Regions from separate parts of the Gordonia aquimaris genome, predicted to be linked through region 1. Evidence: predicted binding sites of a transcription regulator. Region 1 holds the regulator's gene; the other holds the start of a gene.

Region 1 (4,425 bases):
GAAAGTCCTCCAGCGAGTCGAATGACCGGTAGACCGAGGCGAAGCGCAGATAGGCCACCTCGTCGAGATCACGCAGCGGACCGAGGATCGCCAACCCCACCTCATTGCTGGGAATCTCGGCCGATCCCGATGCGCGGACCGCATCCTCGACCTGCTGGGCCAACTTGGCGAGCGCGTCCTCGGCGACGTCTCGGCCCTGGCAGGCCCGACGAACCCCGCGCATCACCTTCTCCCGACTGAACGGCTCGGTGACCCCGTTGCGTTTGGCGACCGACAGCACGGCACTCTCGACGGTCGAGAATCGGCGACCGCACTCCGCACACGAACGGCGCCGTCGGATCGCCTGCCCCTCGTCGGCGACACGCGAGTCGATGACCTTGGTGTCTTCGTTCTTGCAAAACGGGCAGCGCATGTCATCCTCACGCACGTCTCTGGACACACCGGCGTACCGGTCACCCGTCACGCCGTGCCGGTTCCCGGCCGGACCCTGTGCCATCGAGGATACCGTCAGGCCCTCAGCTGTATGCGGGTGCGATCAAAGCCTGCCCCACCCGCAGGCCGGAGCCGGCGAGTTTGTTGCGTTCGACGATCTGCTCGATGACGGCCTGGCGTGGCACATCCGGCGCGATGCGATCGGCGATGGAGCTCAACGAATCACCCTGCCGCACGTGGACCACCTCGGTCCCGGTAGGGCTCGGTTGCACCGACGCGGCATAGTTGGAGCCGACGATGGCGACCGCCCACACCAGCACCGCGAGCGCCCCACCGAGCACCACGGCTGCGGCCGTCGCGCGTCGACGCACGAACCTACGGTCGACTCCCGGCGACGCACAACTCGTCCCCGACACCCGTGCCGCGGGGGCACCGGACCCGCCCGGTCGACGCCTCGTGGGCCCAGTGGAGTCATATCGCCCCCGCCGCCGCGGTCGGGAGACATGCCCGGCCGGGACTCTGTCGCGCGTCGGGACGTCTGCAGGGCGCCCGGATGCCGGGTGCATCGGGGACGCAGCCGGTGCGTACTGCGTCTGCCGATGAAGGGTCGCTGTGCTCATCGTGTCCTCCTGGGAACGAGTCGGATCGAACCTCGGGCGCCTCTCGAACGCACGTCGCTCATGTGTTCGAGAGAACGCATGTTCGATTTGTAGCACGTGGGTCCGACAATGTCTCGACACACGTCGAACACATGTTTGAACATGTCAAAATGTTCGGCTACTGTCGGCGACATGGTGACGTGCGTGGATGGGCCCTGAACAGCAGCTCCGAACCAGCCGAGCAGTCTCCCCGAACAGACCAGCAGTTTTTCGATCCAGACCGGCAACCCGTAATCGGCCACTGCCGGTTTCGGCGACAGGAAGGACTCGACCGATGAGCGACAAAGCCGGCGGGCGGCGCGGCGCGTCCCGCGGGATCAGCAGCAAGCCGAAACCCGAGGCGCAGGCGCCGACCGGAGCCGATACGGAGGCGTCGGATAGCGCGGTCGCCGATCCGGAAGTCGTCGAGGCTAGCCTGACCCCTCGTCAGCGAGGCGTGCTCGAGTACATCCGCGCCTCGGTCCGCGAGCGCGGATATCCGCCGAGCATCCGGGAGATCGGCGATGCCGTCGGCCTCACCTCGACGTCGTCGGTGGCCCACCAGCTGCGGACCCTGGAACGCAAAGGTCTACTCAAGCGCGACCACAACCGCCCACGCGCGGTCAACATCCAAGACGGCGACCAGCACATCCCACCGGGCGGTACGGCCGCATCCGGCGATGGCGCGCAGTTGCCCACCCCGACGTTCGTACCGGTCCTCGGCCGGATCGCGGCGGGTGGACCCATTCTCGCCGAGGAAGCCGTCGAGGACGTGTTCCCGCTGCCCCGCGAACTCGTCGGTGAGGGCTCACTGTTCCTGCTCCGCGTGGTCGGCGAGTCGATGATCGACGCGGCGATCTGCGACGGCGACTGGGTGGTCGTACGCCAGCAGAGTGTCGCCGACAACGGCGACATCGTGGCAGCGATGATCGACGGCGAGGCCACGGTCAAGACCTTCAAGCGCAAGGACGGCCACGTCTGGCTGATGCCGCACAACGATCTGTTCGACCCGATCTCGGGCGATGACGCAGCCATTCTCGGCAAGGTCGTCACCGTGATGCGTCGGGTCTGAACCCGAGCGGGCCGGCCGCTCAGCCGACCACTGCGCCGGCCAGCACCGCAGTCGCAGCAGCACGCGCCGCGGCGGGTTCGGCCGTCGCCAGGGCAGCCTCGGCGGCCGCACGACATTGCTCGACGGTCACCTCCGCGAGCCTGGCGCCGACCGCGGCCGAGGCCGCGGGCGCAGTCGACAGGGACGTGACCCCGAGTCCGACCAGCACACACGCGAGCAACGGATCGGCTGCCGCCTCGCCGCAGACCCCGACGGGTTTGTCGGCGGCCTGACCGGCGCGCGCCACGCCGGCGATAAGGGTGAGCACCGCGGGCTGCCAGGGATCGGTGAGAGCGGCGAGCTCCGCCGACATCCGGTCGGCGGCCATCGTGTACTGGGTCAGGTCGTTGGTTCCGATCGACACGAAGTCGACCTCCGCCAGGATCGATTCGGCGAGGATCGCTGCCGCCGGCACCTCGATCATCACACCGGCGATCAGTCCGCGTCGGCGTACCTCCCCGGCGAACTCCGCGGCCTCGGTCGCCGAGGCGATCATCGGCGCCATCACCCACGGCGTCGGTTGATGTCCGTCGGCGGCTGCCGCGATCGCGTCGAGCTGGGCCGCCCGGATGCCCGGATGAGCATCGACGATCCGGTTGCCACGCACGCCGAGTGCCGGATTGGTCTCCTCGATCTGCGTGACGAACTTCAGCGGCTTGTCGGAGCCCGCATCGAGGGTCCGGATCACCACCTTGCGCCCCTCGAAGGCGTCGAGCACCTCGCGATAGAGCCGCGTCTGCTCCTCCACCGAGGGCTCGTCCGCGCGGTCGAGAAACGCCAACTCCGTGCGGAACAGGCCGACACCCTCTACCGGGTGGGAGGTCGCCGACCGGGCCGACGTGCCATCGGCGACATTGGCGAGGACCGCGATCGGTCGCCCGTCGGCGGTCACTCCCGGTCCGGCCCAGGCCGCCACCAATTCCGCCATCCGCCGGCTCTCGGCCACGCGCGCGGCGGCGTCGTCGGGATCCGGCTCGACCTCCAGGGTGCCCGCGGTACCGTCGACCAGCACCGTCGTCCCGGCGGCCACCTCACCGAGGCCGGATACCGCCACCACACACGGAATCCCGAGTTGTCGCGCGATGATCGCGGTGTGACTGGTCGGGCCGCCCAGCCGTGTGACCAGCGCGGTGACCTTTGTCGGGTCCAGTCCCGCCGTGTCGGCCGGAGCAAGATCGTCGGCCAACAGCACAGACGGTTCGGCGGGTTCCGGAACCCCGGGTTCGGGGACTCCCAGTAGTTCGGCGACCACGCGGTCCCGGACATCGTTGAGATCCGTGACGCGCTCGGCCATGAGGCCGCCGAGCTTGGTGAACATCTCCGCGAACTGGTCGGTCGCGGCGACCGCTGCCGCCGGCGCTGGCGTCCCTGTCGTGATGAGTTTCGAGGCCGCGCCGGTCCACCCGCGGTCCTCGGCGAGACCCGCCGTCGCCGACAACACCTCCGCCGCGGCACCCGAGGCGTGTGATGCCCGCTCCCGCAGCCTCCCCGCGACCGCGGCCGCCGCGTCGGTGAACCGCTTGATCTCCACGTCGCGTTCGTCCTCGAGGACTGGGGCGGCGACGGCCGGATCATACACCGGACGCTCACCCGGCCAGATCGCGGGCCCGTAGGCGTGTCCGCCGACGACCGGCGTTCCGTTCAGTACGTGTGTGTGCTCCACCGAGATCCTCACTTGTCCGACGGGCTGGGCCACGGTGTGCCGCCACGATCCACTGGTCACCGTTGTGATCCAAGTTACAAGAAAACCTTGACTTGTCAACATAAACAGGCGTAAACACAGATATACCCACATCCAACGCCAATCAAATCAACAGACGAGGACATCGTGTACGCGGAAGAACGTCAGCAGGCGATCGCCAACCAGGTACGGGTCAACGGCCGCGCCTCGGTCACCGCTTTGGCCTCGTTGTTCGACGTGACGAGCGAGACCGTCCGCCGCGATCTCGCTGTGCTGGAACGCAACGGACACCTCCAGCGCGTCCATGGTGGCGCCGTACGTCCCGGCGCGACGCCGGTCGTCGGCGAACAGGGCATCGACGAACGCCTGATGTCGCACACCGACCAGAAGCTCGCGATCGGTGCGGCCGCGTCGCGCTTCCTCCCACCCGACGGCGGGTCGGTGTTCATCGACGCCGGCACCACCACCTACCAGGCCGCCCTCGCACTCCCCCGTGACCGCCGACTGACGTTGATGACCCACAGCATTCCCATCGCCGGCGCCCTGGCCGCACAGGGCGCCGA
Region 2 (4,425 bases), on a different contig from region 1:
CGATGTTCTGACCGTTGGCCAGGATGCCGAGGATGATCGCCATGATGCCCAGCACCACAACGGTGTAGCGCGACACCTTCACCTGGTCGTCCTCGCTGGCCTGGCCGCGCTTGATGACACTGCCGTAGATGTCATGGGCGAACGACGCAGACGCGGTGATGGCCAGGCCGGCGACCACGGCGAGGATGGTCGCGAACGCCACCGCCGAGATGATGCCGAGCAGTACCACGCCACCGAGTTCGAAGGCCAGCAGCGGTGCTGCCGAGTTCTGTCCGCCTGCGGCGTTCATGATCTCGTCCGGGCCGACCAAGGCGGCGGCGCCGTAGCCGAGAATCAGGGTGAACAGGTAGAACGCGCCGATCAGCGCGATGGCCCACACCACCGACCTGCGTGCTTCCTTGGCCGTCGGCACTGTGTAGAAGCGCATCAGCACGTGCGGCAGACCTGCGGTACCGAGCACCAGGGCGATCGCCAGCGAGATGAAGTTGATCTGCGACGAGAGCGATCCGCCGTATTGGGCGCCGGGGGCGAGAACGTCACGGGCGGCGACCTTCTCATCCGACGACCCGGTGATCGCATCCTGTGCAGAGCCGAGGATGCTGGACACGTTCATACCGAACTTCGCCAACACGATGAACGTCATGACCGCGGCACCGGTGATCAGCAGGACGGCCTTGATGATCTGCACCCACGTGGTGCCCTTCATACCGCCGATGAGGACGTAGACGATCATCAGCGCACCGACGATGGCGATCACGATCGACTGGCCGACGCGGCTCTCGATGTCGAGCAGCAGCGCCACCAGACCGCCGGCGCCGGCCATCTGGGCGAGGAGATAGAACAGCGACACCATCAGCGTGGAGATGGCCGCGGCCAACCGCACCGGACGCTGGCGCAGTCGGAAGCTCAGCACGTCGGCCATGGTGAATTTGCCGGTGTTGCGGAGCAATTCGGCCACCAGCAGCAGGGCGACGAGCCATGCGACCAGGAAGCCGATGGAGTAGAGGAAGCCATCGTAGCCGTAGACGGCGATGGCGCCGGCGATGCCGAGGAAGCTGGCCGCCGACAGATAGTCGCCGGCAATGGCAATGCCGTTCTGTGGGCCGGAGAAGCCACGGCCGCCAGTGAAGAAGTCAGCTGCGGACTTGTTGTTCTTGCTCGCCCGGATCACCACGTACATGGTGACGGCGACGAACGCTACGAAGATGGAGATGTTGGCGACCGGGTTGCCGACGGACGCAGCCAGATTGATCGTGGTCATGCGCTGATCTCGCTTTCCATCTTCTCGCGGATAGCGGTGGCCCGCGGGTCGAGGTCACGGTTGGCGAACCGTACGTAGAGCCCAGTGATCACGAAGGTCGTGACAAATTGCAGCAGGCCCAGGATCAGGCCGATGTTGATATCGCCCCAAACCTTTGTGCCCATGAAGTCGGTGGCGAACGCCCCGAGCAGCACATAGAGCGCGTACCACAGCAGGAAGAACGCCGTCAGCGGAAAGACGAACCGGCGCAGTCGATGCCGCAGGTCTTGGAATTCCGGGCTGGCCTGGACTTCCAGCCACTGCTCGCCGGTCGGCGAATGCGACGCCGAGCCGGGCGGATGTTCGATCGTGGACACGCCTACCTCCTGAATGTCTGTGATGACTCTCGACTGGCAAGCGTATTGAGGTGCAAGTCACAGCAGAATGGGGTGTTGTGGGTCACACGGCGAAGTAGTGAGACTGTGCGACGGACGGTCGATGGCGGCCGACGAGCGGTTGGGTGGGGAACCCCTCGCCAAGTCTCGCGGCCGCACAGGGGGCATGAGGCGAGTGCCTCAGCCCGCCGCCCCCTCGCTGGTTGAGCAGCGGCGTGCGAGCTTGCGAGCCCGCCGCATATCGAAACCACCCCACCCGCTCAAAAATCTTCTGCACTATTTTCAAGAAACTCCTTGACATCGAACTGGTGTTCGACCATAGTGGAGTCATGGGAGCTTCGGGGGATCTCACCACCATCACTGATTCTGTTCGTGACCTGCACTTTGCCGACGATATGTCGGGGCGTGCGGCGTTTGATGCGATGACCGCTCTGGTCACGTTGCGTAATCTGATCGACCATCACGCTGCGACGGTGGTCGGCCATCTGGACCGACTGGGTGTGGCCCGCGACCACGGCCGCAAACTCAGTGAACTGTTGATCGTGATGGGGCTCGCGCCGGCGGTCGCGTCCCGTCTGATCCGTATCGCCACTGCCCGTGCGCAGCTGCCCACTCTGGGCGCGCATGCCGCCGATGGGGCGATCTCCGCCGAACATGTGGATGCGGTGGGTAAAGGGGTCGATCATGTCGGGAAAAGATCGGCGGAACCGCTCGACGATGTGGCGCGTCTAAACATCGTGACCGAACTTCTCGCCCAATTCTTTTCCGGCGCCACCCCCGCCGACATCGGTAAACGTGCGCGTCGTCTGGGCAACCAGGCCGCCGCCGACACCGGTGGGTTACCGGCATCCGAGGACCGCAACCTCAACGCGCTCGTCCACGATGTCGATGGTGACGGGCGGCTGCAGGTACGCGCCGACCTCAACACCGAAGTCGGCGAAAAATTCTCGGCCGCGATGGAAGAGCTGGCGGCTCCGCGCCCTGAACCCGACGGCTCACCGGATGCGCGTTCCACCGAGCGCCGGCATGCCGACGCCCTCGAAGCGTTGCTGGATATCGCTGCCCGCAGCGGTGATGCGGCCTCGGCGCCCCGTCACCAGATGCTGGTGTCGGTGCCCGCCGATACCCCGGATCTGGCCGAACTGCCGTTCATGGGGTCGATCTCCGAAGCCATGCTGCGCACCCTGACCTGTGACACCACCGCGACGGTCGCGATCGTCGATGGTGAGGCGGTGCCGATGGAGATGAGTAAAGACAAACGCCTGTTCCCAGCGTATCTGCGTAAGGCGTTGCACAAGCGGGATCAGTGTTGCATCAAATGCGGCGTGGCGGCCTCCCGCTGCCAAGGCCATCATATTGTGCATTGGGCTGATGGTGGAATCACGGTGTTGGACAACGGCTGTCTGCTGTGCCCGTCGTGTCATGCCGACATCCACCACAACGGGTGGCAGGTGATCATGGGCCACGACCGACATCCCTGGCTCATCCCACCCGTCGCTGTCGACCCGCACCGGCGGCCGATACCGGCCTACAACCGACGCACCCTCAACCTCGACAACCTACCCGCCGCCGCCTGAGCCACGCTGACCGGCGAGTAGGTCACGCAGCCAAGTCTTCCCACGCACCCGATCCCGGTCGGGACCGCAACCGTCCCTTGAGAACTCCATAGAGTGAACCAACGGCGCCGCAACGGTGTCGCGTACCCGACGGCCACATCGGTTGCACAACAACCCATGTGGTGCGCGGTACGCGACACTGTACGCCGGCCGACCGCCTACTCGCTCGGCAGGCGCTCGATCCCCATGCCCAACCGCTCCGGCACGTGCATGCGGGCGAAGGTCCGTGCCAGATCGTCGGGCACTCGGCGACGGGTCGCGAGACTCACCCCGATCATCGTCGCGAACGCCAGTGGCACGGTCACCGCGGCCGGATAGCCGATGATCTCCGCGGGCCAACCGCCGAGCACGTCGTTGCTCACCACCCCGGCGATCGCAAGGCTGGTCGCGGCACCCGAACTCACGCCGCCGACGATGAGCCCGGCAACCGCGCCGGGCGCGGTCAGGCCGCGCCACCAGATGCCCAGCACCAGAAGAGGGCACAACGTCGATGCGGCGACGGCGAACACCAGCCCGACCGTCCGCGACAACTCCAGCGACGACGCCGCCAGCGAGAGACCGATCGGGATGACACCGCCGATGAGCGCGGCGATGCGGAAGTCGCGCACTCGTCCGCGCAGCACGTCCGTGGACAACGCGCCTGCGACGCTGACCAGCAACCCCGACGAGGTAGCGAGGAACGCCGCGATGGCACCAGCGGCCACCAACGCCGCCAGGATCTGCCCGGCCAGCCCCCCGACGGCGGCAGCGGGCAGCAACAACACCGCGGCATCGGACGTACCGGTGATCAGCAACTGCGGTACATACAGGCGTGCGAGGACCCCCAACACGGTCGGGAACAGATAGAACAGCGACAGCAGCGCGATGACCGCCAGCGCAGTGCGTCGCGATGACCGCCCGTCCGGGTTGGTGTAGAACCGCACCAGCACGTGCGGCAAGCCCATTGTCCCCAGAAAGGTGGCGATGATCAGCGACAACACCTCGAACAGGGGCTGACGTCCACCCAACCCGCCGCCCGAGGCGATCCAGCCCTCACCAGTCGTCGGCGCACCATCCACGACCGGGGTTGCCGCGCCGGCCTCGAGTCGGATGACACTGCCCGCGCCGACCTCGTGGGTGCCGATGCTGGGGAACGGCGCGGCGTCCACATCCGCGCCGTCGAGGGTGCCTGTGA

What was found. Region 1 encodes LexA, which represses DNA repair genes until DNA is damaged. Its sites were predicted from a motif close to CGAACANNTGTTCG; they were not measured.
Region 2: a site for LexA is predicted at 1,937-1,950, ahead of OSB52_RS04020 (HNH endonuclease signature motif containing protein). Genes of this name have one in related genera too.

What each region holds. Positions count from the first base shown of each region.
Region 1 covers NZ_JAPKFM010000016.1:52,875-57,299, reverse strand. Annotated here, with positions in the region: gene nrdR (transcriptional regulator NrdR) at 1-412, opposite strand, end outside; gene OSB52_RS15285 (LysM peptidoglycan-binding domain-containing protein) at 516-803, opposite strand; gene lexA (transcriptional repressor LexA) at 1,366-2,142, shown strand; gene OSB52_RS15275 (phosphoenolpyruvate--protein phosphotransferase) at 2,162-3,844, opposite strand; gene OSB52_RS15270 (DeoR/GlpR family DNA-binding transcription regulator) at 4,010-4,425, shown strand, end outside.
Region 2 covers NZ_JAPKFM010000003.1:82,925-87,349, forward strand. Annotated here, with positions in the region: gene OSB52_RS04010 (monocarboxylic acid transporter) at 1-1,261, opposite strand, end outside; gene OSB52_RS04015 (DUF485 domain-containing protein) at 1,258-1,617, opposite strand; gene OSB52_RS04020 (HNH endonuclease signature motif containing protein) at 1,965-3,212, shown strand; gene OSB52_RS04025 (sodium/solute symporter) at 3,410-4,425, opposite strand, start outside.